Regions from separate parts of the Solibacillus sp. FSL R7-0668 genome, predicted to be linked through region 3. Evidence: a T-box and tRNA genes for the amino acid it is inferred to sense, from the RefSeq annotation. Region 3 holds a T-box; the other regions hold tRNA genes.

What was found. A T-box is a leader RNA that pairs with one kind of tRNA and senses whether it is charged. The one in region 3 lies ahead of argS (arginine--tRNA ligase), so its partner is inferred to be a tRNA-Arg.
Region 1: it has a tRNA-Arg gene. The T-box ahead of argS (arginine--tRNA ligase) is inferred to sense a tRNA for this amino acid. The anticodon was not compared.
Region 2: it has a tRNA-Arg gene. The T-box ahead of argS (arginine--tRNA ligase) is inferred to sense a tRNA for this amino acid. The anticodon was not compared.
Region 4: it has a tRNA-Arg gene. The T-box ahead of argS (arginine--tRNA ligase) is inferred to sense a tRNA for this amino acid. The anticodon was not compared.

Annotation. Positions count from the first base shown of each region.
Region 1 is NZ_JBBOUU010000001.1:3,743,880-3,750,889, forward strand. It holds gene MKX47_RS18675 (HAD family hydrolase) at 38-709, opposite strand; gene MKX47_RS18680 (GNAT family N-acetyltransferase) at 713-1,177, opposite strand; gene MKX47_RS18685 (DUF6773 family protein) at 1,379-1,897, shown strand; gene MKX47_RS18690 (helix-turn-helix transcriptional regulator) at 1,904-2,101, shown strand; gene MKX47_RS18695 (ComEC/Rec2 family competence protein) at 2,196-3,020, opposite strand; gene MKX47_RS18700 (GNAT family N-acetyltransferase) at 3,356-3,850, shown strand; tRNA gene MKX47_RS18705 (tRNA-Glu) at 4,068-4,139, opposite strand; tRNA gene MKX47_RS18710 (tRNA-Asn) at 4,146-4,221, opposite strand; tRNA gene MKX47_RS18715 (tRNA-Ile) at 4,232-4,308, opposite strand; tRNA gene MKX47_RS18720 (tRNA-Gly) at 4,319-4,392, opposite strand; tRNA gene MKX47_RS18725 (tRNA-Phe) at 4,396-4,471, opposite strand; tRNA gene MKX47_RS18730 (tRNA-Asp) at 4,477-4,552, opposite strand; tRNA gene MKX47_RS18735 (tRNA-Met) at 4,556-4,630, opposite strand; tRNA gene MKX47_RS18740 (tRNA-Ser) at 4,780-4,872, opposite strand; tRNA gene MKX47_RS18745 (tRNA-Met) at 4,885-4,958, opposite strand; tRNA gene MKX47_RS18750 (tRNA-Ala) at 4,980-5,055, opposite strand; tRNA gene MKX47_RS18755 (tRNA-Pro) at 5,063-5,139, opposite strand; tRNA gene MKX47_RS18760 (tRNA-Arg) at 5,163-5,239, opposite strand; tRNA gene MKX47_RS18765 (tRNA-Leu) at 5,249-5,337, opposite strand; tRNA gene MKX47_RS18770 (tRNA-Lys) at 5,428-5,503, opposite strand; tRNA gene MKX47_RS18775 (tRNA-Gln) at 5,518-5,592, opposite strand; tRNA gene MKX47_RS18780 (tRNA-His) at 5,616-5,691, opposite strand; tRNA gene MKX47_RS18785 (tRNA-Trp) at 5,709-5,782, opposite strand; tRNA gene MKX47_RS18790 (tRNA-Tyr) at 5,795-5,878, opposite strand; rRNA gene rrf (5S ribosomal RNA) at 5,915-6,030, opposite strand; rRNA gene MKX47_RS18800 (23S ribosomal RNA) at 6,097-7,010, opposite strand, start outside.
Region 2 is NZ_JBBOUU010000001.1:2,966,415-2,973,424, reverse strand. It holds tRNA gene MKX47_RS14940 (tRNA-Leu) at 1-63, shown strand, start outside; tRNA gene MKX47_RS14935 (tRNA-Arg) at 85-161, shown strand; tRNA gene MKX47_RS14930 (tRNA-Pro) at 168-244, shown strand; tRNA gene MKX47_RS14925 (tRNA-Ala) at 252-327, shown strand; tRNA gene MKX47_RS14920 (tRNA-Met) at 354-427, shown strand; tRNA gene MKX47_RS14915 (tRNA-Ile) at 434-510, shown strand; tRNA gene MKX47_RS14910 (tRNA-Ser) at 530-622, shown strand; tRNA gene MKX47_RS14905 (tRNA-Met) at 690-764, shown strand; tRNA gene MKX47_RS14900 (tRNA-Asp) at 768-843, shown strand; tRNA gene MKX47_RS14895 (tRNA-Phe) at 853-928, shown strand; tRNA gene MKX47_RS14890 (tRNA-Gly) at 932-1,005, shown strand; tRNA gene MKX47_RS14885 (tRNA-Ile) at 1,021-1,097, shown strand; tRNA gene MKX47_RS14880 (tRNA-Asn) at 1,108-1,183, shown strand; tRNA gene MKX47_RS14875 (tRNA-Ser) at 1,195-1,285, shown strand; tRNA gene MKX47_RS14870 (tRNA-Glu) at 1,288-1,359, shown strand; gene MKX47_RS14865 (hypothetical protein) at 1,477-2,655, opposite strand; gene MKX47_RS14860 (MBL fold metallo-hydrolase) at 2,768-3,748, shown strand; tRNA gene MKX47_RS14855 (tRNA-Val) at 4,330-4,405, shown strand; tRNA gene MKX47_RS14850 (tRNA-Thr) at 4,416-4,491, shown strand; tRNA gene MKX47_RS14845 (tRNA-Lys) at 4,500-4,575, shown strand; tRNA gene MKX47_RS14840 (tRNA-Leu) at 4,589-4,673, shown strand; tRNA gene MKX47_RS14835 (tRNA-Gly) at 4,717-4,791, shown strand; tRNA gene MKX47_RS14830 (tRNA-Leu) at 4,796-4,884, shown strand; tRNA gene MKX47_RS14825 (tRNA-Arg) at 4,906-4,982, shown strand; tRNA gene MKX47_RS14820 (tRNA-Pro) at 4,989-5,065, shown strand; tRNA gene MKX47_RS14815 (tRNA-Ala) at 5,073-5,148, shown strand; tRNA gene MKX47_RS14810 (tRNA-Met) at 5,175-5,248, shown strand; tRNA gene MKX47_RS14805 (tRNA-Ile) at 5,255-5,331, shown strand; tRNA gene MKX47_RS14800 (tRNA-Ser) at 5,351-5,443, shown strand; tRNA gene MKX47_RS14795 (tRNA-Met) at 5,576-5,650, shown strand; tRNA gene MKX47_RS14790 (tRNA-Asp) at 5,654-5,729, shown strand; tRNA gene MKX47_RS14785 (tRNA-Phe) at 5,739-5,814, shown strand; tRNA gene MKX47_RS14780 (tRNA-Gly) at 5,818-5,891, shown strand; tRNA gene MKX47_RS14775 (tRNA-Ile) at 5,907-5,983, shown strand; tRNA gene MKX47_RS14770 (tRNA-Asn) at 5,994-6,069, shown strand; tRNA gene MKX47_RS14765 (tRNA-Ser) at 6,081-6,171, shown strand; tRNA gene MKX47_RS14760 (tRNA-Glu) at 6,174-6,245, shown strand; gene MKX47_RS14755 (hypothetical protein) at 6,480-6,656, shown strand; gene MKX47_RS14750 (hypothetical protein) at 6,688-6,948, shown strand.
Region 3 is NZ_JBBOUU010000001.1:1,577,416-1,584,425, reverse strand. It holds gene argS (arginine--tRNA ligase) at 1-1,067, opposite strand, end outside; T-box leader at 1,106-1,324, opposite strand; gene MKX47_RS07645 (YeiH family protein) at 1,396-2,400, opposite strand; gene MKX47_RS07640 (M3 family oligoendopeptidase) at 2,437-4,239, opposite strand; gene MKX47_RS07635 (MBL fold metallo-hydrolase) at 4,495-5,343, shown strand; gene MKX47_RS07630 (MBL fold metallo-hydrolase) at 5,462-6,244, opposite strand; gene MKX47_RS07625 (YfzA family protein) at 6,370-6,666, opposite strand; gene MKX47_RS07620 (ABC-2 transporter permease) at 6,678-7,010, opposite strand, start outside.
Region 4 is NZ_JBBOUU010000001.1:252,258-259,267, forward strand. It holds rRNA gene MKX47_RS01210 (23S ribosomal RNA) at 1-921, shown strand, start outside; rRNA gene rrf (5S ribosomal RNA) at 982-1,097, shown strand; tRNA gene MKX47_RS01220 (tRNA-Val) at 1,108-1,183, shown strand; tRNA gene MKX47_RS01225 (tRNA-Thr) at 1,194-1,269, shown strand; tRNA gene MKX47_RS01230 (tRNA-Lys) at 1,277-1,352, shown strand; tRNA gene MKX47_RS01235 (tRNA-Gly) at 1,399-1,473, shown strand; tRNA gene MKX47_RS01240 (tRNA-Leu) at 1,478-1,566, shown strand; tRNA gene MKX47_RS01245 (tRNA-Arg) at 1,594-1,670, shown strand; tRNA gene MKX47_RS01250 (tRNA-Pro) at 1,694-1,770, shown strand; tRNA gene MKX47_RS01255 (tRNA-Ala) at 1,778-1,853, shown strand; tRNA gene MKX47_RS01260 (tRNA-Ser) at 1,873-1,965, shown strand; tRNA gene MKX47_RS01265 (tRNA-Asp) at 1,996-2,071, shown strand; tRNA gene MKX47_RS01270 (tRNA-Phe) at 2,081-2,156, shown strand; tRNA gene MKX47_RS01275 (tRNA-Ile) at 2,163-2,239, shown strand; tRNA gene MKX47_RS01280 (tRNA-Asn) at 2,249-2,324, shown strand; tRNA gene MKX47_RS01285 (tRNA-Glu) at 2,327-2,398, shown strand; gene MKX47_RS01290 (S-layer homology domain-containing protein) at 2,691-3,764, opposite strand; gene MKX47_RS01295 (S-layer homology domain-containing protein) at 3,985-5,805, shown strand; gene MKX47_RS01300 (AEC family transporter) at 5,959-6,888, shown strand.

The DNA.
Region 1 (7,010 bases), 2.2 Mb from region 3:
TTAATCATTCCAATAGCCAAAGCCACTAACTTTATACTTAGTGGCTCACCTTTTCAAAATTTTCGAGTACGGGTACTAATTCGAGCAAATCCTCTATCACGACATCTGCCAAAACTTCCTCCCACCCAGCATCCTTTTTCCAAATGCCCTTCATTCCTACTTGCTTTGCTGCTCTTACATCGTTTTCAGGGTGGTCTCCAACAAACACACTTTCACAAGGTGCAACTTGTAACTGATTTAAAGCCTTTAAAAAAATCCGCTCATCAGGCTTTTTCATGCCCTCCCATTCAGACACCAAAATGATATCAAAATAATGTTCGATTTGTAACGCCTTTATATTATCCATCTGAAATTGACCATAGCCATTCGTAATAATGCCTAGTCGATAATGCGCGTTCTTTAAACTTTCTAACATTTTCAGCAAATTCGGAAAGGCCACACAGCTATATTTGAATTCATGCAAATAATCTTCTAGTAGCTGCTCTGCCGTCATTTTCGTAATAGCAAACTCCTGTACAATTTGCGCATACACTTTATCTTTCCAAACATAGCCACGCTGATCCAGTTCAATAAAACGCTCAATATATCGCTGCTTCGAAATATGTCCCACAACATCCTGTAAACGCTCATATTGCTTTTCTACAAAAACTTTTACAGATGCATCTCGATTTAATAAAGTCCCATCCAAATCAAATAGGATTGCCTTCACGCTTTAAACCTCCTTTTCCATCGTCACTGTCGCCATTACAAAACCAGTTGGACTTGTCGTCATTTCTTCCTTCGTAATTTCATAGCCAAGCTTATTATATAAACGAATATTATTTGTTTCTGATTTTCGCACTTTGCAGCGAACATTGTGACTATTTTCCTGCAAAGCTCGTTTTTCAATATAATCAATTAAAGCCGATGCAATGCCCTTTCCTTGAAAAGCGGGTAGCACTGAAAGCCTCGAAAAATAGAAATAATCCTTCTGCCGTAAAACCTTAATAATCCCTACCAATTGTTGATTTACATAGGCACCAAATATAAGAACCCCTTGCTGTAATTCGCTTTCAATTGTTTTTTCCGTTTCGACTAATGCACTTGAAGGCATCGTATCCATTTCATAGCGTTTAAATGCCGCATGAATTACTTCAATTATTTGCTGTGCATCATTAACAGGCTGAATAACATCCATTTTGGCAAACCTCCCTTTACTAACAAGAGTGTTTGTATAAAAATAACATAATATGAATTAAAATTCAAATTAATTCTCAACTACTATAAAATTGAGATTCCAAAAAGACAAAAATATATTTCTAAAAGACATATATAAATTTCATTATGTAATTTATATTGTATAATCAAATTAATAAAAAGAAATAGGGAGGAATTGTTTATGGGGTTATTTAAACAAAAAATTGTTGATGAGCGCGTACAAAACATGCAAAACAAAATTTACCGTGAAATTTACTACATTGTGTATTTGATCTGTATCAGTTCATTAATTATTAAAATGTTTCTTTACGGGCGCGGGTTCGAACATGTAACAACTGAACTGATTATCTTATTGACATGCGCCATCTATTATAGTATTCGCGGGATGTATAGCGGGGTTTTATCCGAAGAAGTTGAAATCCATGATGCCAACAGCAAATATCGCTTTAGCACAAAAACAATCGTAATTGGCATCCTTTGTGGTGTTGTAATTGCTCTAGCTATGGCATTAAATAGTGCCATCAATTATGCAGATTCTAATGCGCAAGCTCTTGAGTATTTCTTTATCGTATTTTTAATTTCATTAGTCATCTATGCACCATTTTTAGCCGTATTTTTATTTATTGGCCAGCAATCAGCCGTTAAAAAAAGCAAGAAAATTAATGATAAAATGCTTGAAGATAACGAAAATGAGTGGTGATAAGGATTGAAAAATGTACGCTTAAAAATGGCTCGAATTGAAATGGATTTATCACAAGAGGAGCTTGCAAAAAAAGTGGGGGTAACACGCCAAACGATCGGCTTAATTGAGCTTGGCAAATACAATCCAACACTCAGTGTATGTATCGCCATTTGCAAAACATTAAATAAGACACTTGATGAATTATTTTGGGAGCAAGCCTAAATAAAATATCATTAATAATACCACTAATCAATTAATCCAAAGCATAATTGATTAGTGGTATTTTCTTCATTTCGATAGCGATTTCATTTGCCCATTACTCATACACTTTTATACTTTCACCATTTGACCTAAATTCAACATCACCAGGACGCGTAGTATAAATTTGTGCTCCAGCTGCTTCAAGTGCCTCGACGGTTTCAGGCTGCTCCGGGTTTTTATTAGAGCAAGTAATTAATGCATATTCAGGCTGTACTGCTTCAATGAGCACAGTCGTTTGCTCATTATAACGGCCATGATGTGGAACCTTCAAAAATGTATGCGACATGGCCATGCTTGAATGCGCTAATAGCTCTGCAATGCGAGGCGCTTCAATATCACCAGCAAATAAAAAGCTCGTCTCCCCGTACCGCAAACTCATGACTAAAGAATGATCATTATCCCCATTAAAATTCAATTGCTTCGGCGGATAAATTTCCCCCTTTGCCATTCCTATTGAAAGCTCATAGTTTTCTGTGATTGTTTCAAGCGTCATCTGTTTTTCATCCACTGCCTGCAAAAATTCTAATGTCTGTTTACTATTACTAACATAATTCGGCCCATAAATATGCTCGATATCCAAGGACTTTACAATATGATCCGCACCACCTACATGGTCCTTATCATAATGCGTAATAATGAGCGCCTGTAATTTATTTATACGGTTCTCCTGTAGATAGGCCACAATTTTTTCACCATCATCTTCTTCCCCAGCATCGATTAATACATATTGCCCTTGATGAGAAACTAATAAGCTATCTGCCTTCCCCACTTTAAAAGCATGTACAATAAAGTTTTCCTCTAACGACGTCTCCTGTCCGCTACAAGCAGTTACAAGCAGCAAACAAATAATTATATAAATTTTTTTCATCGATTTTGTCACGCTTCCTCATTAGTCGTTTATTTTTACGACAACTCCAATTTCAATAATTGTTCATCCGTTGTACTCTCTTATCCGTATCTCCTATCACCGCCGTTTTACATGCCGTGACTATCAAAAAAGCATTGCAATACCTAGCCAGTATTTTAGTAAAAGCAAAACCTCCATTTCTTCCTTGTTTATGACGTCACTATTTTTCCTACTGTAAATTAAAAATTTCCATTTTTATTGTAAATCAATGGTACACTAAAAATGGTAAACATGAGATATTTTTTAATCATTATTTCTTTATCCCTTGTTTTTCATTTGAGACGATTTTTTGTAGGAGGCGTTTTTTTATGTTAATAAGACAAGCAAACGAACAAGATGCACCACATATTTTAGAAGTAATGCACGACGCTGAAGCTTCTGGTTTTATGCTATTTGAACCAAATGAAAGACAGCTTACCTCTGATTCCTTAAGCAAATATATTAAAACAATGAACAGTGCTCCTAAATCCAGCTTCTTTGTTGCAGAAGATAAAGGAAGAATTTTAGGCTATCTACTAGTAAAGGCTGAGAATTTGGCTCGTACCTCTCATCGTGCGTCCATTGCAATAGGTGTACACAGCCTTAGTCGCGGAAAAGGTACAGGTACTAAGCTATTTCAACATGTACTCATTTGGGCAAAACAGCAACAATTACACCGCCTAGAGTTAACTGTTATTGAGCATAATAGCCATGCCATTCATCTTTATAAAAAAATGGGCTTTACAAAAGAAGGTATAAAAAAAGACTCGCTATGGATCAATGGACAATTTGTTAATGAAATTTATATGAGTATTCTTCTCTAACCCATTACAAATCCTCTTCACAATCTAATTGATTTTTTCGCCGCTTACACAAGAGAATTTGAAGATGCCCTTAATCACAAAAAAGAACCAAAGAAGCAGTCCATTTAAAGCTTCTTTGGTTCTAATTTTTTATTCGTTAACTAAGTTTTAGTTTTTCTGCATTTCACTAAAATTTGGCTATAAAAAAGGCGTGTAGCCTATGCTACACGCTTAAAAATGACCCGTACGGGATTCGAACCCGTGTTACCGCCGTGAAAGGGCGGTGTCTTAACCACTTGACCAACGGGCCATGCAATGGCTCCGAAGGCAGGACTCGAACCTGCGACCTGCCGGTTAACAGCCGGATGCTCTACCAACTGAGCTACTTCGGAATAATTTATATGGTGGGCCTAAATGGACTCGAACCATCGACCTCACGCTTATCAGGCGTGCGCTCTAACCAGCTGAGCTATAGGCCCTATATAAAACTGGAGCGGGTGATCGGAATCGAACCGACAACATCAGCTTGGAAGGCTGAGGTTTTACCACTAAACTACACCCGCATATGGTGGGTTTGGACGGAATCGAACCGCCGACACTTAGAGCTTCAATCTAATGCTCTACCAACTGAGCTACAAACCCACAAATGGCGGTCCCGACCGGGATCGAACCGGCGATCTCCTGCGTGACAGGCAGGCATGTTAACCGCTACACCACGGGACCATTTGGTTGCGGGGACAGGACTTGAACCTGCGACCTTCGGGTTATGAGCCCGACGAGCTACCACTGCTCCACCCCGCGATAATTGTATTACTTTGTCTTATTGTATCATCGCGCTCTACTTGGTTGGCAGCTACTTCTTTGAAGCTGCTGCTAATCGCTACCTTCGTTTAGCGATTTGCTCCACCCCGCGATAATAATATCACTTTATTACAACTATTTAATTAAAATGGAGGAGGTAGAGGGATTCGAACCCCCGCGCGGTCTTACCCGCCTGTCGGTTTTCAAGACCGATCCCTTCAGCCGAACTTGGGTATACCTCCGACATATTAAAGTGGCTACCGAGGGAGTCGAACCCACGACCTTTCGGGTATGAACCGAATGCTCTAGCCAGCTGAGCTAGGTAGCCATGATTGATATAAAAATTAAATGGTGGAGCCTAGCGGGATCGAACCGCTGACCTCCTGCGTGCAAGGCAGGCGCTCTCCCAGCTGAGCTAAGGCCCCATTGTAATGGTCGGAATGACAGGATTCGAACCTACGACCCCTTGGTCCCAAACCAAGTGCTCTACCAAGCTGAGCTACATTCCGCTCTGTCATTTTAAAAATTTATATGGCGCGCCCGACAGGAGTCGAACCCATAACCTTCTGATCCGTAGTCAGACGCTCTATCCAATTGAGCTACGGGCGCGTATAAAAATGGTGCCGAGGGCCGGAATCGAACCGGCACGGTGATCACTCACCGCAGGATTTTAAGTCCTGTGCGTCTGCCAGTTCCGCCACCCCGGCATTTTAAATTAAAGTACGATTTCAATATCTCTAAACTACTTCTATAAAATGCTTAGAATTTATATTCTGACAATGTATATGATTATAAACTGGTGAGCCATGAAGGACTCGAACCTTCGACCCTCTGATTAAAAGTCAGATGCTCTACCGACTGAGCTAATGGCTCTCTAAATGAGAAAATGGCTGGGGTACCTGGATTCGAACCAGGGCATGACGGAATCAAAATCCGTTGCCTTACCGCTTGGCTATACCCCAAAGGTATTAACTTAAATTTTAAATGGGGCGACTGATGGGAATCGAACCCACGAATGCCTGAACCACAATCAGGTGCGTTAACCACTTCGCCACAACCGCCATTATTATTTAAAGATTGGCAGGGGCAGTAGGAATCGAACCCACACTGACGGTTTTGGAGACCGTAGTTCTACCTTTAAACTATGCCCCTATAAAATAAAAATGGTGGAGGGGGACGGATTCGAACCGCCGAACCCTAAGGAGCGGATTTACAGTCCGCCGCGTTTAGCCACTTCGCTACCCCTCCGACATATATTACTTATTGAAGCATTAAAAAAAATAAGCGAAGCGACGTCCTACTCTCACAGGGGGAAACCCCCAACTACCATCGGCGCTAAAGAGCTTAACTTCTGTGTTCGGTATGGGAACAGGTGTGACCTCTTTGCCATCATCACTTCACTTATTGGTTTGAAAGAATTCATTCTTTCAAAACTGGATAAACGTTTCATTGATGTTCGTAAACATGTGGTTAAGTCCTCGACCGATTAGTATTCGTCAGCTACATGTGTCGCCACACTTCCACCTCGAACCTATCTACCTGATCGTCTTTCAGGGGTCTTACTTACTTGCGTAATGGGAAATCTCATCTTGAGGGGGGCTTCATGCTTAGATGCTTTCAGCACTTATCCCGTCCACACATAGCTACCCAGCGATGCCTTTGGCAAGACAACTGGTACACCAGCGGTGTGTCCATCCCGGTCCTCTCGTACTAAGGACAGCTCCTCTCAAATTTCCTACGCCCACGACGGATAGGGACCGAACTGTCTCACGACGTTCTGAACCCAGCTCGCGTACCGCTTTAATGGGCGAACAGCCCAACCCTTGGGACCGACTACAGCCCCAGGATGCGATGAGCCGACATCGAGGTGCCAAACCTCCCCGTCGATGTGGACTCTTGGGGGAGATAAGCCTGTTATCCCCGGGGTAGCTTTTATCCGTTGAGCGATGGCCCTTCCATGCGGAACCACCGGATCACTAAGCCCGTCTTTCGACCCTGCTCGACTTGTAGGTCTCGCAGTCAAGCTCCCTTATGCCTTTACACTCTGCGAATGATTTCCAACCATTCTGAGGGAACCTTTGGGCGCCTCCGTTACCTTTTAGGAGGCGACCGCCCCAGTCAAACTGTCCGCCTGACACTGTCTCCTACCCCGCTAAGGGGCATGGGTTAGAAGTTCAATACAACCAGGGTAGTATCCCACCGACGCCTCCTTCGAAGCTGGCGCTCCGAGATCTCTGGCTCCTACCTATCCTGTACAAGTTGTACCAAAATTCAATATCAAGCTACAGTAAAGCTCCACGGGGTCTTTCCGTCCTGTCGCGGGTAACCTGCATCTTCACAGGTACTATAATTTCACCGAGTCTCTCGTTGAGACAGTGCC
Region 2 (7,010 bases), 1.4 Mb from region 3:
ACAGGACTTAAAATCCTGCGGTGAGTGATCACCGTGCCGGTTCGATTCCGGCCCTCGGCACCATTTAAATTAACTAAGTATAGCGCGCCCGTAGCTCAATTGGATAGAGCGTCTGACTACGGATCAGAAGGTTATGGGTTCGACTCCTGTCGGGCGCGCCAGATTATCGGAATGTAGCTCAGCTTGGTAGAGCACTTGGTTTGGGACCAAGGGGTCGTAGGTTCGAATCCTGTCATTCCGACCATTATAATGGGGCCTTAGCTCAGCTGGGAGAGCGCCTGCCTTGCACGCAGGAGGTCAGCGGTTCGATCCCGCTAGGCTCCACCATAATAAATAACCAAAATAAAGATCCTGGCTACCTAGCTCAGCTGGCTAGAGCATTCGGTTCATACCCGAAAGGTCGTGGGTTCGACTCCCTCGGTAGCCATCTTAAGGACCTTTAGCTCAGTTGGTTAGAGCAGACGGCTCATAACCGTCCGGTCACAGGTTCGAGTCCTGTAAGGTCCACCAGTAAACATATAAACATCTCGGAGGTATACCCAAGTTCGGCTGAAGGGATCGGTCTTGAAAACCGACAGGCGGGTAACACCGCGCGGGGGTTCGAATCCCTCTACCTCCTCCATTTTAATAAAATGGATAAGTTTATATAGCCTCGAAGTGGAACAAATAGCTAAAAGTAATAGTATTATCGCGGGGTGGAGCAGTGGTAGCTCGTCGGGCTCATAACCCGAAGGTCACAGGTTCAAGTCCTGTCCCCGCAACCAAAAGGTCCCGTGGTGTAGCGGTTAACATGCCTGCCTGTCACGCAGGAGATCGCCGGTTCGATCCCGGTCGGGACCGCCATTTTTTTGTGGGTTTGTAGCTCAGTTGGTAGAGCATTAGATTGAAGCTCTAAGTGTCGGCGGTTCGATTCCGTCCAAACCCACCATATGCGGGTGTAGTTTAGTGGTAAAACCTCAGCCTTCCAAGCTGATGTTGTCGGTTCGATTCCGATCACCCGCTCCAGTTTTATAAAAAAGAGGGCCTATAGCTCAGCTGGTTAGAGCGCACGCCTGATAAGCGTGAGGTCGATGGTTCGAGTCCATTTAGGCCCACCATATAAATTATTCCGAAGTAGCTCAGTTGGTAGAGCATCCGGCTGTTAACCGGCAGGTCGCAGGTTCGAGTCCTGCCTTCGGAGCCATATGTATTTATGGGGACATACTCAAGAGGCTGAAGAGGCGCCCCTGCTAAGGGTGTAGGTCGGGTAACCGGCGCGAGGGTTCAAATCCCTCTGTCTCCGCCATAGGCCCGTTGGTCAAGCGGTTAAGACACCGCCCTTTCACGGCGGTAACACGGGTTCGAATCCCGTACGGGTCATACATAAATGAAAAGTAAAACGCTAAGCAGATTTTTCTTGCTTAGCGTTTTTTATATTGAAAAAATGATAACAAGTCGTATTGCGGCTAATTTCTACAAATTACCGAGAAAATCATCTTAAATTGTTAGGTAGAAAATATTATTATCTATTTTTAAATCAATGAAAGGAAGCTGGAGAGAGGCTATTATCACCTGATTTTGAACGATTATCGGCTTCTCTGTCGTGTAAAGTTCTAGTCGAGTGATTTGCTTAAAATTGTCTGCAAAAGTTGTTTTTATAGGCTGTGAAATTGTATAGGGCGTGATTCCATTTAATATTTTGATGAAATTAAAATGGATGGCTTCGCTATTGTGTATTGTAATATTCATTGGGTCAAAGGCTACAGCTGTTAAAGTACCAGTAATAACAAGTTTATATCCAATCGATTGGTCAAATTGTTCAAAGTCAGATTGCTTTAAATCACTAACTTTTTGAATAATCATTTTTGATAATTGGTTGTAACTTGGTAGCGATATATTGGATTGTACATTTGGAAAAAAGGATTCGAAAAAATCGAATAAGCTATATTCTGATTGGATAAATTGCTGATGCCAATCTGTTGCATAGCGATCAAGAAGTAAGCACATAGCAAGACCAGTACTGTAACAACTTTTACGGATATGTAAATGGCTTTCGAAAGCGTCAGTTAGAATGTATAAACTTTTTTCAATATACTGTTCGTATTTGTCTGCTGCAATGTCCTGGAATGCCTTATTTTCGATATAATATGCAGGACCTTCAATTGTTTCAATGGCAGCTTCATAGATTGTTTCTTGAGGAAATAGTGTGATTCGGACCTTTCTAAGGGCGATGAAGTCATATAGAGCAGCAAGCTGGTCAAATTGCAATGCTTTGTATAATGCCTTTTGTTCTTCAATACGTAATGAAATATTATTTTCACATAATAAATAATCTAAGCCTATTAATTCGTCAGGAAAGCGTGTTTCACCATAAGAATATTGATAGCCATGAAATAATTCGTGGATAAGCACAGCATACATATCTTCAAATGTAGAAAATAGCTGTTCATCGACGATTGCGGTTGGATATTGATCGAATAAAATAAGCGTACAGGCGTTAAATTGGTCTGTTTTAGTTATTGTAATATAGTTATCTCCGTTACAGCGTGGATGATTAAATAATGTAACCTCCAGTTCGTTATAAATGGCATAGGCTACAGGTTTAAAATTTGGCCAGAAATTATGTAGGCGTGCTGTGGAGACATATTGCTGAATTGTAGATGGAATGGCAGTCATTAAATTACTCCTTTTCAAATAGGTTTTATAACGATATACTTTTGTTCAATAATAACTGACTTTTTGAAAATTATAACAAATATAGCTTTTGAAAAATAGAGGAGGTATAGCGATGTGCGCAGTTTTTGAATGTAAGGCTAAAAAAGTATATCCTATTATTTATCCAATACGGTACGGACAAATGAATAATATTAATTGTTATCTATATGAACATCAGAATAAGCTGACATTGATAGATGCGGGGATTGATTCAGCTGAATATCAGATTTTTTTTGAAGAACAGCTTGCTACATATGGTTTAAACATAATGGATATCGAACAAATCATTTTGACCCATCATCATGTTGATCATATTGGTATGGTTAATAAAATTATTGAGAAAAAACAAATTCCGGTATTTGCGCATCCTCTTGCATTAGAGCGATTAGCATTGACACCAGCGTATCAAAAGACCAAAATCCAATTTTATCAGGAGCTGTATGAACGTTACGGTTGTGCTGAAGTGATGGCGTCACGTATAGAGAAAATGCAGCAAACATTACATAATGATGGCGGCCTACGCATCCAGTCTGTGATTGAGCCAATACAAGCAAATGATTATGTTGGAGAGTTAAAGGCTTTGGAAACGCCAGGGCACTCATTGGATTCGATATCTCTCTATGATGAAGAATGTGGTTGGTTATTTACGGGAGATTTCATGATTGAAAAGGGAACGACAAATGCATTAATTGATTTTGATTCCGAAAAATCATTACTTCCAACTGTCTTACAGCAACGTCAATCTATTGAGCAATGCCAAAAATATTCGGTATCAACAGTATTTGCAGGACATGAAGCCGTATTTGATCAATTTGCTGAAGTGGCACAATTGAATATTGAGAAAATTGATTATAAAGTGCAGCGGATTGTGAAACAGATTGATAAAGGTAATGAGACAGTCTTGAAACTGGCGAGTGCTCTTTATGGAGATTTACTACATAAGATACCAACGCTTATCTTATCAGAAGTCATTGGCTATGTTTATTTTGCTGAAATTTTAGGGTTTGTGGAAAGCGTACAGCGTGACGGACAAATAACATTTCGAAGCGTTTGAATTTGTGTTAATGTGATAATTATAAATTAATTAGAGAAAACTATATGTTTAAACAAAGGTTATTATCTACTGTTAAATGGAGGTCAGCAAGTCGTAAGCAGCTGTTTATTTTAGCTGATTACTAGTAGTTTTTGTTGTTTTCTTACTAGGAAAATGTTGAAATAAAAGGGCTTTAAAGGATAAGTGTACAATAGCAATTATTTTTTTAGGCGTCTAGGAAAATACGCCAATTTTGCACATCAGTAGGTTATACGGTCAAAAAGTAGGAAGAATACATAATTGTAAATTGAAACTAAAAAGGGGGTTTTAGTCTTCTTACAGACAGTTAAATAGTTAATGATAGAAATTTCTTTTATAAAAATGCAAAACAACTGTTGAAAAAAATGGGTATTCATATTAAAATTTCGTTATGCCAAGAAATCGTTTTCATTGGCTTATAAGGTTGTTTAATGGGAAACTTTGAAATAAATATAATTTATAAAAAAGATTTCAAAAAAACATTGCATTTTTTTATGAATACTGATATTATAAATCTTGTCCTTAAGTGAAAGGGCAGTTACGAAATGTAACAATATTACCCAGGAGGATTAGCTCAGCTGGGAGAGCACCTGCCTTACAAGCAGGGGGTCGGCGGTTCGAGCCCGTCATCCTCCACCATATCTAAAATGCCGGTGTAGCTCAGTTGGTAGAGCAACTGACTTGTAATCAGTAGGTCGAGGGTTCGACTCCTTTCGCCGGCACCATTTTTAGAGAGCCATTAGCTCAGTCGGTAGAGCATCTGACTTTTAATCAGAGGGTCGAAGGTTCGAGTCCTTCATGGCTCACCAGTAATTTGCTTTAGCGGGTGTGGCGGAATTGGCAGACGCACTAGACTTAGGATCTAGCGCCGCAAGGCGTGGGGGTTCGACTCCCTTCACCCGCACCATATAATTTCATAACTGTCAGATAAAAAATATCTTAAGCATTTTGCGGAAGTAGTTCAGTGGTAGAACACCACCTTGCCAAGGTGGGGGTCGCGAGTTCGAACCTCGTCTTCCGCTCCAAAATGCCGGGGTGGCGGAACTGGCAGACGCACAGGACTTAAAATCCTGCGGTGAGTGATCACCGTGCCGGTTCGATTCCGGCCCTCGGCACCATTTTTCAAAAAAAACGTTATAGCGCCCGTAGCTCAATTGGATAGAGCGTCTGACTACGGATCAGAAGGTTGTGGGTTCGACTCCTGCCGGGCGCGCCAGATTATCGGAATGTAGCTCAGCTTGGTAGAGCACTTGGTTTGGGACCAAGGGGTCGTAGGTTCGAATCCTGTCATTCCGACCATTATAATGGGGCCTTAGCTCAGCTGGGAGAGCGCCTGCCTTGCACGCAGGAGGTCAGCGGTTCGATCCCGCTAGGCTCCACCATAATAAATAACCAAAATAAAGATCCTGGCTACCTAGCTCAGCTGGCTAGAGCATTCGGTTCATACCCGAAAGGTCGTGGGTTCGACTCCCTCGGTAGCCATCTTAAGGACCTTTAGCTCAGTTGGTTAGAGCAGACGGCTCATAACCGTCCGGTCACAGGTTCGAGTCCTGTAAGGTCCACCAGTAAACATATAAACATCTCGGAGGTATACCCAAGTTCGGCTGAAGGGATCGGTCTTGAAAACCGACAGGCGGGTAACACCGCGCGGGGGTTCGAATCCCTCTACCTCCTCCATTTTAATTAAATAGTATTATCGCGGGGTGGAGCAAATCGCTAAACGAAGATAGCGATTAGCAGCAGCTTCAAAGAAGTGGCTGCCAACCAATTAAAACGTGAGGATACAATAAGACAAAGTGATATTATTATCGCGGGGTGGAGCAGTGGTAGCTCGTCGGGCTCATAACCCGAAGGTCACAGGTTCAAGTCCTGTCCCCGCAACCAAAAGGTCCCGTGGTGTAGCGGTTAACATGCCTGCCTGTCACGCAGGAGATCGCCGGTTCGATCCCGGTCGGGACCGCCATTTTTTTGTGGGTTTGTAGCTCAGTTGGTAGAGCATTAGATTGAAGCTCTAAGTGTCGGCGGTTCGATTCCGTCCAAACCCACCATATGCGGGTGTAGTTTAGTGGTAAAACCTCAGCCTTCCAAGCTGATGTTGTCGGTTCGATTCCGATCACCCGCTCCAGTTTTATAAAAAAGAGGGCCTATAGCTCAGCTGGTTAGAGCGCACGCCTGATAAGCGTGAGGTCGATGGTTCGAGTCCATTTAGGCCCACCATATAAATTATTCCGAAGTAGCTCAGTTGGTAGAGCATCCGGCTGTTAACCGGCAGGTCGCAGGTTCGAGTCCTGCCTTCGGAGCCATATGTATTTATGGGGACATACTCAAGAGGCTGAAGAGGCGCCCCTGCTAAGGGTGTAGGTCGGGTAACCGGCGCGAGGGTTCAAATCCCTCTGTCTCCGCCATAGGCCCGTTGGTCAAGCGGTTAAGACACCGCCCTTTCACGGCGGTAACACGGGTTCGAATCCCGTACGGGTCATACATAATTGAAAAATAAAACGCTAAGCAGATTTTTTTTGCTTAGCGTTTTTTAATACTCATAATAATAGAGGCGGTGATAGGCATGATAGAACGCTTGGCAATTTTTGATGAGCATTATCATAAAATTGGTGAGGCAATTCGAGATGAAGTACATGCTAAGGGCTATTGGCATGAAGTGTTTCATTGCTAGATAATAGAAAAAATAGCAGATGAGTGGAAGATCTATTTACAATTGCGTAGTAAGTTGAAAAAGGATTATCCCAATCAATTTGATATAACAGCAGCAGGGTATTTATTGGCGACAGAAACGGTTTTAGATGGTGTAAGAGAGCTGTATGAGGAATTGGGAATAAATATAGCTTTTGAAGAGCTAAAAGCGTTAGGGTGTCATTCCTTATACGATACATAATGAAAAAATTAAAGATTATGAGTTTGCGCATGTGTTTATTTATGAAATAACAAATGGATTGGATACATTTCAAATTCAAAGAGAAGAATTAGATGGCATATATTATATGAAATTGATGGATCTTTTTAATATAGCAAAAGATACCAATAAAAGTGCATTGGTGACAGGCTATTATTATCAGGGGGATGAAAAAGTGAGTGATAGTCAGGAAATTAGCTTAGCTGATATGCAGGCACTTCCTCAAGATTATTTGAAACCATTTATTGAAAAGCTTCAAACATTGTTAAAATAAAGAGCACAGACATGAAATAGCCAACTTCATGTCTGTGCTTTTATTAGTTAATCGGGATGGCG
Region 3 (7,010 bases):
ACGTGCTGGAGCCGCTTTGCCCATGAATAGCCCATCTTGTCTATAACCTTGAAGAATTGCTTGAAGTGCAGTGTTTGCTCATTGCCTACAACATAGAAAATTTTCTCTGGGCGATAGTGTTTTTGACGATAAAAGGCTGCTGCTAAATCACGTGTCGCATAAAGCGTTGCGCCGTCCTGCTTCGTAATTAAGCACGGCGGCATCTCATCATCTAGCTCCACCACATTTGCGCCATCTGAAACTGTTAATAATTGTTTAGCATGTAGCTCCTCTACTACAGTCTGCATCTTGTCATTGTAAAAAGCTTCCCCCTCTAAGGAATCAAACTCAATACTAAGCTGTTCATAAATTCCCCTGAACTCCACAAGTGATACATTTTTAAACCATTCCCATAATGCAGTTGCTTCCGCGTCTTGATCCTCTAAGGCTTTAAAGGCAGCACGCGCTTTGTCATTCAGTGCTTCATCTTGCTCTGCTTCGTCATGAAACTTCACATAAAGTTTTAATAGCTCTTGAATCGGTGCTTCCTCAATTGCTTCCTTGGAACCCCACAATAGGTAGGCAACAATTAGCTTACCAAATTGCGTCCCCCAATCCCCTAAATGGTTGATACGAACAACCTCATAGCCATTCTTTTGTGCAATATTCGCAAGTGCATTGCCGATGACCGTCGAACGTAAATGGCCCATCGAAAACGGCTTTGCGATATTCGGTGATGAAAAATCAATGACAACACGTTGACCATTATTCTCTGCCTGAGCATAGTTATCCCCACTATCCCTAATGCTTATCAAAACCTGCTGCGTAACTGCTGACTGATTGACAAAGAAATTAATATAGCCCCCAACTACTTGAACGTCTTGTATAAATGGGTGCTCGATTTTCTCGGCAATGGATTGAGCAATTTGCTGCGGTGCTTGTTTCATTTTTTTAGCAAGTGTAAAGCATGGAAACGCGAGATCCCCTAAATGCTGATGCTTGGGCTTTTCTAGTAAAGCGGTAATTTCTACTGTTGTTAGCTCACCTTCAATGGTCTGTTCTAAAACCTTTGCGACTGTTTGAATCATTTTTTTCTCCCTCCAATATAAAAAGCCCCCGTCTCTAAAAAAGAGACGAGAGCTATTGATTCCCGTGGTACCACTCTAGTTGCCACATTGCTGTGACCGCTTTCCATTCGTAACGAGGTGACTCCCCGGCATTCCCTACTCCATTCAGGATGCATCTCCAAAGTGCGCTTCACCGATATTTTTTGCATTAGGCTCCCACCGTCCCTAACTCGCTTCGCCAAAATCATATAAGCTACTTTCTTCTTCACTGATTTTTCTAAATTTGAGATTGATTATATACATATAATAGGAGGTTAGTCAATAGTTATTTTGATTACCCATTCTCATCTTACTGAAACAAAACAACTAACAGATATCCTAAAACGGACAAACAAACGGACCCAATAAGCCCTACACCAAATGCTTTTCCACCTAATTTCTTGAAGGTTTTTAGTTCCACATTTAATCCTAAACCAGCCATCGCCATGGCAATTAAAATATAGGCAATACTAACAATAACCTGTGCAACAGACTGCGGGACAATGCCCAGTGAATTAAAGGCGCTCATTGCTAAAAATCCAACGATAAACCAAGGTATCGTCTTTAATGAAAATGGCTCTTTCTCTTGTCCCTCTTCACTTCTGCGATACCAAAACCCAATCAAAATCACTACCGGCACTAATAAAGCAACACGTGTTAACTTTACAACGATGGCAATATTGACTGCTTCATCACCACCAGCTGCAGCGCCTGCAATGGCATGGGCAATTTCATGTAATGTCCCACCGGCAAAAATTCCGTATTCTGTCGGTGTTAAACCAAGCACTGAATATAACAGCGTATAAACAAGGGTAAAGGTCGTTCCAAGTAATGCCACAATCGCGACACTTATGGCGGTTTCTTTTTCATTTGCTTTCACTTGGGGCGCAATCGCTACAACCGCAGCCGCACCACAAATAGCGGTTCCACATGCTGTTAAAATGCCAAGTTTTTTCTCTATGCCGAAAACCTTTGAAAGTCCGTATACGATAAATAATGCAAAAACTAAATTAATCAAAGCAATCAAAAATACACTCGCGCCCGCATGATAAATATCCACTAAATTTAAGCGCATTCCTAGTAAAATAATCCCTAAACGTAATAATTTTTTGCTTGAAAATGAAATACCCGTTTGCCATGCCTCTGGAACATCAATCGTTGCTTTCCAAATCATCCCGATGATGATTGAAATGACAAGCTGCCCCATAATCGAGAAAAAAGGCAACAAGGCAATGTATTTTGCGGCGATTGCAATGACAAGCGTTAATAATAAACCTTTCACAAACGGTGCAGAAAAATGCTTTCGAATGTCCATCTAGTTCACTTCTTTCGCCCTTTAATGCTTATATTTTTAAACTCTTTCTAACGCGGTTAATTCCAGAAAAAGTTCGACATCCTGTACACAAAGCTTCATTCCTTTTTCCCAAAAGGCTTCTTTTGTAATATCCTCACCTAAATGCTTTAGGATCAATTTTTCCATGGACATTTCCCCTGAATCTCGCAACAATAGAATATACATATTTTCAAAGTCAGGACCAATTTCTTTAGCTTTTTCATATAAGCTATATGTTAGTAAATAGCCAAATGTGTATGGAAAATTATAAAATGGTGCATCTGTAATATAAAAATGCGGTGTCCAAAGCCACGTATATACTGAGACATTATCAAGAGAATTTCTATATCCATCCAAAATTGCTTCTTGCATTAACTCATTTAATCGCTGTGTCGAAACGAGCCCATTTCTTCTTTCCTCATAAAAATTTTGCTCAAAAAGAAACCTACTGTGAATGTTCATAAAATTCATGACACTTCTTTTTAATTTCTCGTCAAGTAATGTTATTTTTTCTGATGTCGATTCAGCCGCTTCAATTGCAGCATCCAATACAATCATTTCAGCAAAGAATGAAGCCGTTTCAGCAATACATAGTGGATATTGTCGGTTCAAACTTGAAATCCCCTTCATGGCTGTATTATGAAAGGCATGACCTAGTTCATGTGCAAGTGTTAAAATACCTTTCATCGTTCCATCAAATGTCATAAAAATTCTTGATTCCTCAGACATCGGAAAGCCCGCACAAAATGCAGCGGCTGACTTTTTAGGGCGATTTTCCGCTTCAATCCACCCCTCTTCAACTGCTGTTATTACGAATGCTTCTAACTCCTTTCCAAATTTACGAAAGGAGCCTTTTACGAAATCAAATGCATCATCATAATGAATCTTTTGGCTGTTTGATTCAAAATTTGCCCAAAAGTTATAGGATTGCATCTTTTCTTCACCAGTCATTTTCCCTTTTCGAATTAAATATTGTGCAAAGGCATTTTTATGCTTACTGACAACAGACCACATTGCCTCAAGTGTTTGTCTTTTCATTCGATTTTTACGTAAAGGCTCTTCTAAAACATCCTCGTTACCTTGAAAACCATATAGTTGAAGTCGAAAACCAGCGATATGATTTAACACTTTGGCAAAGTTTTCTTTTTGTTCTGACCATGTAAGCTCTAATTTTTCGTGTGCTACTTTACGAAGTTCTTCATTCGGATGTGCGCGCAAATTCAAAGCTTGCCCTATTGAATATTTTTGCGACTTCCCATCCAGTTGAATTTCGATTTCGAGATTGCCCATTAATGTTTGATAGAGCTGTCCCCACGCATGATAGCCATCAATTGATAGCTTAGACACAATCGCTTTTTCATTAGAAGTTAATGTTGTTTCACCTTCTTCACGCCATTCTGCCAAAATAAATTTAAAGGCTTTCAACTCTTCAGATTCAAGAACATTAATCCAGATTTCCAATGCAGTGCTCGCTAAGATAGCCTGAAAATTTGTTAATGTAATACCATATTTACTTTTTAATTTAGTAACTCTGCCTTGCAAAACACTCGCCTCTTGATCAGGTGAGTTTTGAGCTAAAACGCAAGTGATAAAGGAGGAGGCTTGTGACAATTTAAGCTTCAACCTGTCGAAATCCATTAGTATGTTGAGAATAGGCTCAGCATCTTCTACACTTGAAATTCTTGTAACTGCAATACATCCATCTAATTTAGCTAATCCTTGTTCAATATCCTGTATATGATTTGTCAATTGATTTGATTTTTTCATACTTTGAAAGATACTATCTAAATTCCAGACTTGTCGATATTTATTTTTAGCCACTTAATCTCCCCCCACTTCAAGAACGTACATTCTATATTACATTAAGTTGAATTTTCCGACTACAAAACACTCAAAGTTGCATTTGTGATTTTATCAACCAAAAGAAATAAAATATGTTATAATTTACCTAATAATGTAGGAGGTATTAGTCCAATGGTAAAAAAATAATACGAGGAAATCTTTCATAATTTTAATCATATACATGTAGATTTTCTCTTTCATCACAACAAATTTCAAGAATAGAGGAAACATAACATGTTAAATAAACTAAGTGATACAATCTATTATTTACCGAATCAAGATGAAAAAGACCGACCAACATTAGGCTTGGTATGTGGTGACCAATATAGTTTAATAATTGACGCTGGGAATTCAACACAGCATGCTCTTGATTTTTTAGTAGAAATCGAAAAGCTAAATGTACCCCCAGTTAAATATATGGTGATTACGCATGCGCATTGGGATCACTTTTTAGGAATGAATGAAATTGATGCAACAATTATTGTTAATCGTCTAACTAATGAAATGTTGGAAAAATGGAGAAACTATACATTTGATGATGATTCATTACATGAGTATGTAGCTAATAATGAAATCAACTCTATGTGCATGGAAATTATACAATCTGAAATACCCAACAGAGATAGCTTTCAATTGCGTTCTCCAGATGTTATTTTTGAAGATTCATTAACGATTGATTTAGGAAATAAACTTTGCATAATTGAGAGAATTAAAGCTACCCATACTGATGATTCTACAGTCGTTTATATTCCGGACGAAAAAGTAATTTTCTTAGGAGACTGTCCATACGGTAAAACGACAAATTCTTTACATCATTATAGGCAATCCTTGCTATTACCAATGATTGACGACATCCAAAAGTATGATGCAGAAGGGTTCCTACTTGGTCATGAATCAATATGTGATTTAAATGAAATGAATATATTCTGGGAAGAGTTAACAGCAGCAAGTCAGGCTGTAACATCAGGCTCAATAGAAAATGCTGTAGCATGCTTTAAGCTAGAAAATAAGAGAGACCCTAATGATAATGAATTATTTTTCATAAAAGCTTTTGTTAATGATCATATTATTCAATCGCAATAATCCACTAAGATATTAAAAAAGTATAAAAATTAGCCATCTCATTTACATTTTAAATGAGATGGTTTTTCTATCTTTAATAATGTTGAAAATGATATTTTATATTAGAAAAATAGTTCCACTAAAATTGCACACTAAAACCATTAAATTTATGTATGCCTGTACCGAATTTCACTAAATCTTTATCTCTTAAGTGTGCTACTGCCAATTTAACCTCGTTTAAGATATCTGGTGTAATGCCTAATGAATTGTGTGAACCATATATAATATTTATATTAGGAATTCCCGTTATTTTTTCTAAAGAATTGACTAAATCTACAGGATTCGTTGTTGGGTAAAAGGCATAGATCGGAGTTTCATCATAAAGCAAATCACCGGTAAATAAATAGCCTTTCGCTTCATCAAATATAGCAATATGTCCTGGTGAATGCCCAGGTGTGTGATAAATCATTAATTTTCGATTTCCTAAATCAATGACATCCCCATCTTTTAACAATCCAGTAGGCTTTCCTGTAAATGGCATATATGTATCGGGGTTAAAGCTTTTCGGTGTAGGAATCGAAATATCCCTGGCTGTATTTGCTCTGATCTGCTCGATGGATAATCCTACAATGCCATTCGTTAGCCAAGATTCTTCATCCTCATGTACAAAAATGCGCGGATATTCCCCATGACTACCAATATGATCAGAGTGAACATGTGTTGTAAGTACATCAATTGGTAAGGTTGTTAACTGGTCTGTAATTCGCTTCATGCTGTCAATTCCTAAGCCTGTATCGATAAGAGCGGCTTTGGATTCCCCTAACAACAAAAAAGAATGTACTTTTTCCCAATGACCTAATTCACTAATTGCATAGGTCTTATCATCAATTTGTCTAACGGTAAACCAATCATCCTTTAACATGATACACCTCCAGATTTATACTATAGATCAAATATAACACTACGAAAGCTATATTCGAAATCTATTTATCTTAATATTCCAAATCAAAGAGCCTAGTATCTACAAACTAGGCCCTCGTTCAAATATTATCCCTTCCACTTCAGTGAAATCCCCTTCACCGCGCTAGCCGCAAGTTGAAGTATCACAAATAATGCTGAAAACACTGTAAATAGATTAAACCACTGCGTTTCATAAAACTGGAACCATTCTTTAAAAAAGTGAAATTCCGTTACTTTTCCTAATAGCTTTCCGTCAAAATCTCTTACATTTGGTATCCAACCTGTTTTTTCCACAAACAAGAATAGCAACTGCACAATGCAAAATACGGCAATAGATACAAACCATGTACGATTATAAAAAGGGGTTTTTTGATTTTTATTCACGTTCATTCCCCCTATTCAAACACTTTTTTCGAATAAATACGAATCGAAAGCAGCCAAGAGATACTGTAAAAAATAACAGTGCCTACAAAAATATACGCATAAATCATCGGCTGGCTGGCACTTGATAAATAGCCAACAAACGCACGAATTTGATCATTAATATTCGGAATAAATAATCGAACACATAATAAGTAGGCCGCAAAAATACCGATAAATAAAAACGTAAAGTATTTACTGCTGAATCGATAGGCAAACGGATAAAAAATCGCAACGGCCAACAGGCTCATAATACCAATCATAAGTAAATGATACATATTCGGAATGGCTTGATTTACGATTAAATG
Region 4 (7,010 bases), 1.3 Mb from region 3:
CGATCTGGGCACTGTCTCAACGAGAGACTCGGTGAAATTATAGTACCTGTGAAGATGCAGGTTACCCGCGACAGGACGGAAAGACCCCGTGGAGCTTTACTGTAGCTTGATATTGAATTTTGGTACAACTTGTACAGGATAGGTAGGAGCCAGAGATCTCGGAGCGCCAGCTTCGAAGGAGGCGTCGGTGGGATACTACCCTGGTTGTATTGAACTTCTAACCCATGCCCCTTAGCGGGGTAGGAGACAGTGTCAGGCGGACAGTTTGACTGGGGCGGTCGCCTCCTAAAAGGTAACGGAGGCGCCCAAAGGTTCCCTCAGAATGGTTGGAAATCATTCGCAGAGTGTAAAGGCATAAGGGAGCTTGACTGCGAGACCTACAAGTCGAGCAGGGTCGAAAGACGGGCTTAGTGATCCGGTGGTTCCGCATGGAAGGGCCATCGCTCAACGGATAAAAGCTACCCCGGGGATAACAGGCTTATCTCCCCCAAGAGTCCACATCGACGGGGAGGTTTGGCACCTCGATGTCGGCTCATCGCATCCTGGGGCTGTAGTCGGTCCCAAGGGTTGGGCTGTTCGCCCATTAAAGCGGTACGCGAGCTGGGTTCAGAACGTCGTGAGACAGTTCGGTCCCTATCCGTCGTGGGCGTAGGAAATTTGAGAGGAGCTGTCCTTAGTACGAGAGGACCGGGATGGACACACCGCTGGTGTACCAGTTGTCTTGCCAAAGGCATCGCTGGGTAGCTATGTGTGGACGGGATAAGTGCTGAAAGCATCTAAGCATGAAGCCCCCCTCAAGATGAGATTTCCCATTACGCAAGTAAGTAAGACCCCTGAAAGACGATCAGGTAGATAGGTTCGAGGTGGAAGTGTGGCGACACATGTAGCTGACGAATACTAATCGGTCGAGGACTTAACCACATGTTTACGAACATCAATGAAACGTTTATCCAGTTTTGAAAGAATGATTCTTTCAAATAATCTAGTGATGATGGCAAAGAGGTCACACCCGTTCCCATACCGAACACGGAAGTTAAGCTCTTTAGCGCCGATGGTAGTTGGGGGTTTCCCCCTGTGAGAGTAGGACGTCGCTAGGTTATTTACCCAGGAGGATTAGCTCAGCTGGGAGAGCACCTGCCTTACAAGCAGGGGGTCGGCGGTTCGAGCCCGTCATCCTCCACCATATCTAAAATGCCGGTGTAGCTCAGTTGGTAGAGCAACTGACTTGTAATCAGTAGGTCGAGGGTTCGACTCCTTTCGCCGGCACCATTTTAGAGAGCCATTAGCTCAGTTGGTAGAGCATCTGACTTTTAATCAGAGGGTCGAAGGTTCGAGTCCTTCATGGCTCACCAGTTTTATAAATTTACATACTGTCAGAATATAAATTCTAAGCATTTTGCGGAAGTAGTTCAGTGGTAGAACACCACCTTGCCAAGGTGGGGGTCGCGAGTTCGAACCTCGTCTTCCGCTCCAAAATGCCGGGGTGGCGGAACTGGCAGACGCACAGGACTTAAAATCCTGCGGTGAGTGATCACCGTGCCGGTTCGATTCCGGCCCTCGGCACCATTTTAAAAATAACAACAAGTAGTTTTAGCGCCCGTAGCTCAATTGGATAGAGCGTTTGACTACGGATCAAAAGGTTATGGGTTCGACTCCTGTCGGGCGCGCCATATATATTTTTAAAATGACAGATCGGAATGTAGCTCAGCTTGGTAGAGCACTTGGTTTGGGACCAAGGGGTCGTAGGTTCGAATCCTGTCATTCCGACCATTATAATGGGGCCTTAGCTCAGCTGGGAGAGCGCCTGCCTTGCACGCAGGAGGTCAGCGGTTCGATCCCGCTAGGCTCCACCATATATTTTATTTTCCCTTTGGAGGTATACCCAAGTTCGGCTGAAGGGATCGGTCTTGAAAACCGACAGGCGGGTAACACCGCGCGGGGGTTCGAATCCCTCTACCTCCTCCATTTAATTTTATAAGTAGTAACTAATATGTTGGTCCCGTGGTGTAGCGGTTAACATGCCTGCCTGTCACGCAGGAGATCGCCGGTTCGATCCCGGTCGGGACCGCCATTTTTTTGTGGGTTTGTAGCTCAGTTGGTAGAGCATTAGATTGAAGCTCTAAGTGTCGGCGGTTCGATTCCGTCCAAACCCACCATAGTATGGGCCTATAGCTCAGCTGGTTAGAGCGCACGCCTGATAAGCGTGAGGTCGATGGTTCGAGTCCATTTAGGCCCACCATAGTATGTTTCCGAAGTAGCTCAGTTGGTAGAGCATCCGGCTGTTAATCGGCAGGTCGCAGGTTCGAGTCCTGCCTTCGGAGCCATTGGCCCGTTGGTCAAGCGGTTAAGACACCGCCCTTTCACGGCGGTAACACGGGTTCGAATCCCGTACGGGTCATACATTAAAAGAAAAACACATCGCTAATGCGATGTGTTTTTTTGATGTTAAGAAAATTAAAAATAGGTTCAAATTGAAATGATTATGTGATTTTTTGGTATTCGAAAATATGCGCGCTAATTCGCAAACAAAACCAAAAATTTACAAATATCCACAAACCAAGAGCAAGATAGTTCTAGCTCGCTCAATATACATAGAAACGGATAAGGTGCTAATGATCTGCACAGATTTATGCAAAAACACCAACACCTCGTTCACTTCATTCATCCTCTAAAAATAATTAAGAAAAAAGTTAGTTCGTTTCAAGTGTTAAGGTACCATTAAAGTTTGTCCCTTTATCACGACCACCTTCACAATAAAATTCAGTTGTTTTAATAGAATTTACCCCGACTTTTTCAAATTCAATGACACAGCGTGTGCCTTCAGATGTTTTGTTGAGGCGTGCTTTTTTATCTGAGACGATTGTTGCTACGCCTTCAACAGTACCCGAATTCCAACCATCGTATGTGTAATACATGACATTAAAGCTGGATTTGGAACTGTCCGTAATTGATAAGATACGGCCACGTGAATCGAGATCCCCCTTTCCATAGCTGTAGAAATAAGTGTATTCGCCATTCCACGTTTTGCTTGGTTTGTTGTTTCCTTCAGTAGACCAATTGGAGCCTTTTCTTAGTGATTTGTCGAGCATATTGCGGGCTAAGTTTGCGCGCTTATTGAGTGCGTATTGCTCTGTGTTTTCAAAGCTTTGGTCGGCTTCAGGGGAAATATAGAAAAAGCTTTTTGCTTGTAGCTTGTGAAAGAAAACGACCAGCTGTGCACGCGTTAAATTATTCGTAGTACCGAAATAACGCTGGAGATTGGTGTTTTCATACTTCGGGTTTTGTCCCGAGGTGATGTGATAGTCCAATAAAAATTGTATGGATGCATTTAGTGTTGTATCACCGTTGAGCATGTACGCAAGGGCTTGGGCGACTGTTCCGCGAGTGATGGCTGCGTTTCGTATTTGATTATCGAAATAGCCATTTAGCGGGACTTGATAGGTAGCGAGCGTATTATAAATGGCATCGGAGGCAATGGGCTTTTTGGAAAATTTATCGAGCTCCTCTGCAGTAGGTTCTAAATCAAAATAATTGGCGAATATTTGGGCAAATTGCTGCTCGGTTACGGCCTGATTGGGACGAAATGTGCCATCAGGATAGCCGTTGATAATATCAAATTCATACGCCCACTGAATGGCTTCGGAGGCGTAATGGCTCTTCGGGATGTCTTTAAATAGTTGTTTTGCTTCGGCTTTATCGGCTGGCAGTGTCAAGCTACCGAGGCAAAGAATCGCACAAAAAATCGCGATAAAATAACGTTTCACAACTGTTCCTCCTCTATGCTTGGTTTTATTTTACAGTATCATGTATCGTTTGTTCCTGCAAATCGAGTGAGTTTGGGGTGATGTATTGGATAGCGATTGCTAAAAGCTTCTATTTTCTTAGTTCTTTGTCTATTATTGTTCTAAATTATGGGATGTTTGCCGATATAATAAGTAATATAATTTTGTATATAGAGAGAAATGAGAAGGAGTTGTGTCATACATGAACCAATCGAAAAAAATCTTAGCAGCACTGGTTGCGGTGCCGGCTAGTGTTGTTGTGGCTGATGGGGCGATGGCGGCTGAGGAGACGGTTAGTTTTGCTAAATCTCTAGACGGCTTATTAATAGCCCTTGAAGATAAAGAAAATGAAGAAGCGGATGCAAAAGATAAAGCCGCAGCAGAAGAAGTAACAAGATTAATAGCAGAATTATCTAATGAATCAACGGCAGTAGAAATTATCGCAGCACGTACAGCATATGACGCATTATCAGAAGCTGCGAAAAAATACATTTCGAAAAGTACGTTAGAAGCGTTAGTTTATTATGAAACGCGCATCGAAGAACTTACTGAAATCGCCAAAAAAGAAGCGGCTGTCGTTCAAGACCGCATCGACCGCATTACAAGCAGCTACACAGAGGCACAAGTTAAAAATATTCGGATCGCGTATAATGCCTTAAGTCAATTGGCGAAGGAATACGTAACGAATTTACAGAAATTAATCGATGCTGAAAACAAAATCATTTATGACAATACCGTTGTGAAGCAGGCCAAGCTCGATGCCAATGCATTCGATGTGTACATGAATGACATTACCCGCAATTCAACGCAGGCTGAAATTGCGAAGGCACGTGCGTATTACAATAACTTATCTACTGAGGCAAAGAAACATGTTACTACGTACGAAAAGCTTGTGCGATTAGAGACGATGTGGAAAGATCCGAAATATATTGATTTGGTGTATACGTATTACCCGGACTACATTCATGACATCAAGCCTGGCGGGATCGTTATTGAAAAACCGAAATACGATTCCATTTATATCCCAGATGATTCGGAGACAGACTCGTCATCGTCTTCATACACACCATCAACGGACTGGACAACCTATGAAACAATGAAATATCAAAATGGACGTTATACCGCGTCGATTACGACAACACAGGCACAAAGTATTAAGGACCGCAGCAAAATCTTAAAGGCTGATGACATCGAAATCGTCATTCCATCGGCTGATTTATATGCGGCAACAGCAACAGTGGGTGTGACAGTAAATGTCACGAACAATCAGTTGAACATTCAATTTAAACAAGGCAAGCAGGCAAAAACGTTTTCAGAATATGTAGAAATCCATGTGCCATTTAACGTATTGAATGGCAATGCTTCACAAATTATTGAACGAGTAGCCGAATCGAGTTCATCAGCTTCCTTTAAAATAGAGGGTTCAAGCTTTATTATTCGAACAAAAACAAGCGGAACATTTAAAGCAACAGCAGCGCCTGCCTATAGCGACCTTCCGAATAATGCACAAGGTACAGCGATGCGTGAATTAGCGAAACGAGGCATTTTATTTGAGGCCAAACCGCGATTATCGCAAAGCTATAAGCAAGTGACGAAATTTGAAGCGGCGTCCATGATGGCGACAGCACTAGGTTTATCGAGCGCTAGTAAGTCGAGCTATCAAGACGTTAAAAATGAACGAGACCTTCAACAGGTACAGGGCTTATTAGAAGCTGGGATTATGAGTGGCTTCACTTCTTCGTACTTCAATGGTGAAGGGGCTGTAACTAAGCAGGAAGCAGCCATTATGATTGCCAATATGTATCGTTACTTAAATCGAGATGTCTCAAGAGCATACAGCGGATTCCCATCGAGCTTTAAGGATATTACGTATTTATCGCTAGAGGCACGTCAAAGCATCGCCATTTTAGAGCTATTCGGCGTTGTCAATGCGGCGGATTCCTTTGGACCAACGAAGGAATTAACACGCGGTGAGTTTGCTGAGCTATTCTACAACGCACTGAAAGCCATTGATTATTTATAAAATCTTGAACTCTTAATCTAGGGTGAAATATGCGTCTATGATCTTTAAGATCATAGGCGTTTTCCACGTTAAATGATCAAACTTCAAACGCATGAACGAAAAAATGCGCTATAATAAACAACTAGAGAAATGAGGCACAAAAGGAGCGTGCATATGGAATATTTATCGATGATTTTCTTCAAGATCGTTGCACCGATTTTAGTGCTGCTCGTTGTTGGAGCAATCTTGCAGCGGAAGTTTCAATTTAATTTGAAGGCACTGTCTCAGCTGATTACCTATTGCTTTATGCCAGCAGCGGTCTTTATTAATATTTACGAAACCTCCGTTGAACTTAGTGTAGTCGGACAAATTACGGCATTTATCGTGCTCTTTATTGGCTCACAAATGCTCCTAAGTCAGCTATTAGCCAAGCTGATGAAGCTGGATAAAAAAGAGGGAGCGGTGTTTAAAAATAGTGTCGTTCTAATCAACTCAGGGAATTACGGCATTCCCGTTGCGCAAATGATTTTTGCCACGCAGCCCATCGGAGTAGCCATTCAGGTCATACTCGTTATCTTTCAAAATATGACGACGTATACATATGGTTTGTACAATTTGATCTCTTCAACAAAATCAGGATTAGCTATTTTACGAGATTTTTTAAAAATGCCCATTGTCCATGCGCTTGTTCTGGGGGCATTGTTGAACTTTTTCAATGTGCCCATTCCAGAAACCTTCAGCATTCCGATGCATCATATTGCAGACGGTTTTGTGGCAGTCGCTTTGATTACATTGGGGGCACAGCTATCAACAATTGAAATGCGTACAATGTTTAATAAAACGATTTTTGTCAGCTGCTTTACCCGCTTAGTCATTGGTCCGGCAGTGGCATTGCTCATTATTTTTGCTATGGGGTTAGATGGTGTGGTCGCACAATCCTTATTTATTGCGAGTGCGTTCCCAACGTCGCGCAATAGCTCGAGTCTGGCATTAGAGTACGATATTGAATCGGCAACAGCCGCACAAACGGTATTATTTTCAACCATTATTAGCTGCTTGACCGTAACGGTTGTAATTTATGTTTCTACTATATTATTCGTTTAAAGCACGGTTTGGGGAATCATTCCCAGCACGTGCTTTTTTTCTATTTTCAAATTTAATACAAATCTGATTTTAAATGTGTAGAAATAAAAAAATTAATATATTCCTATTTTTCATGTAATTCG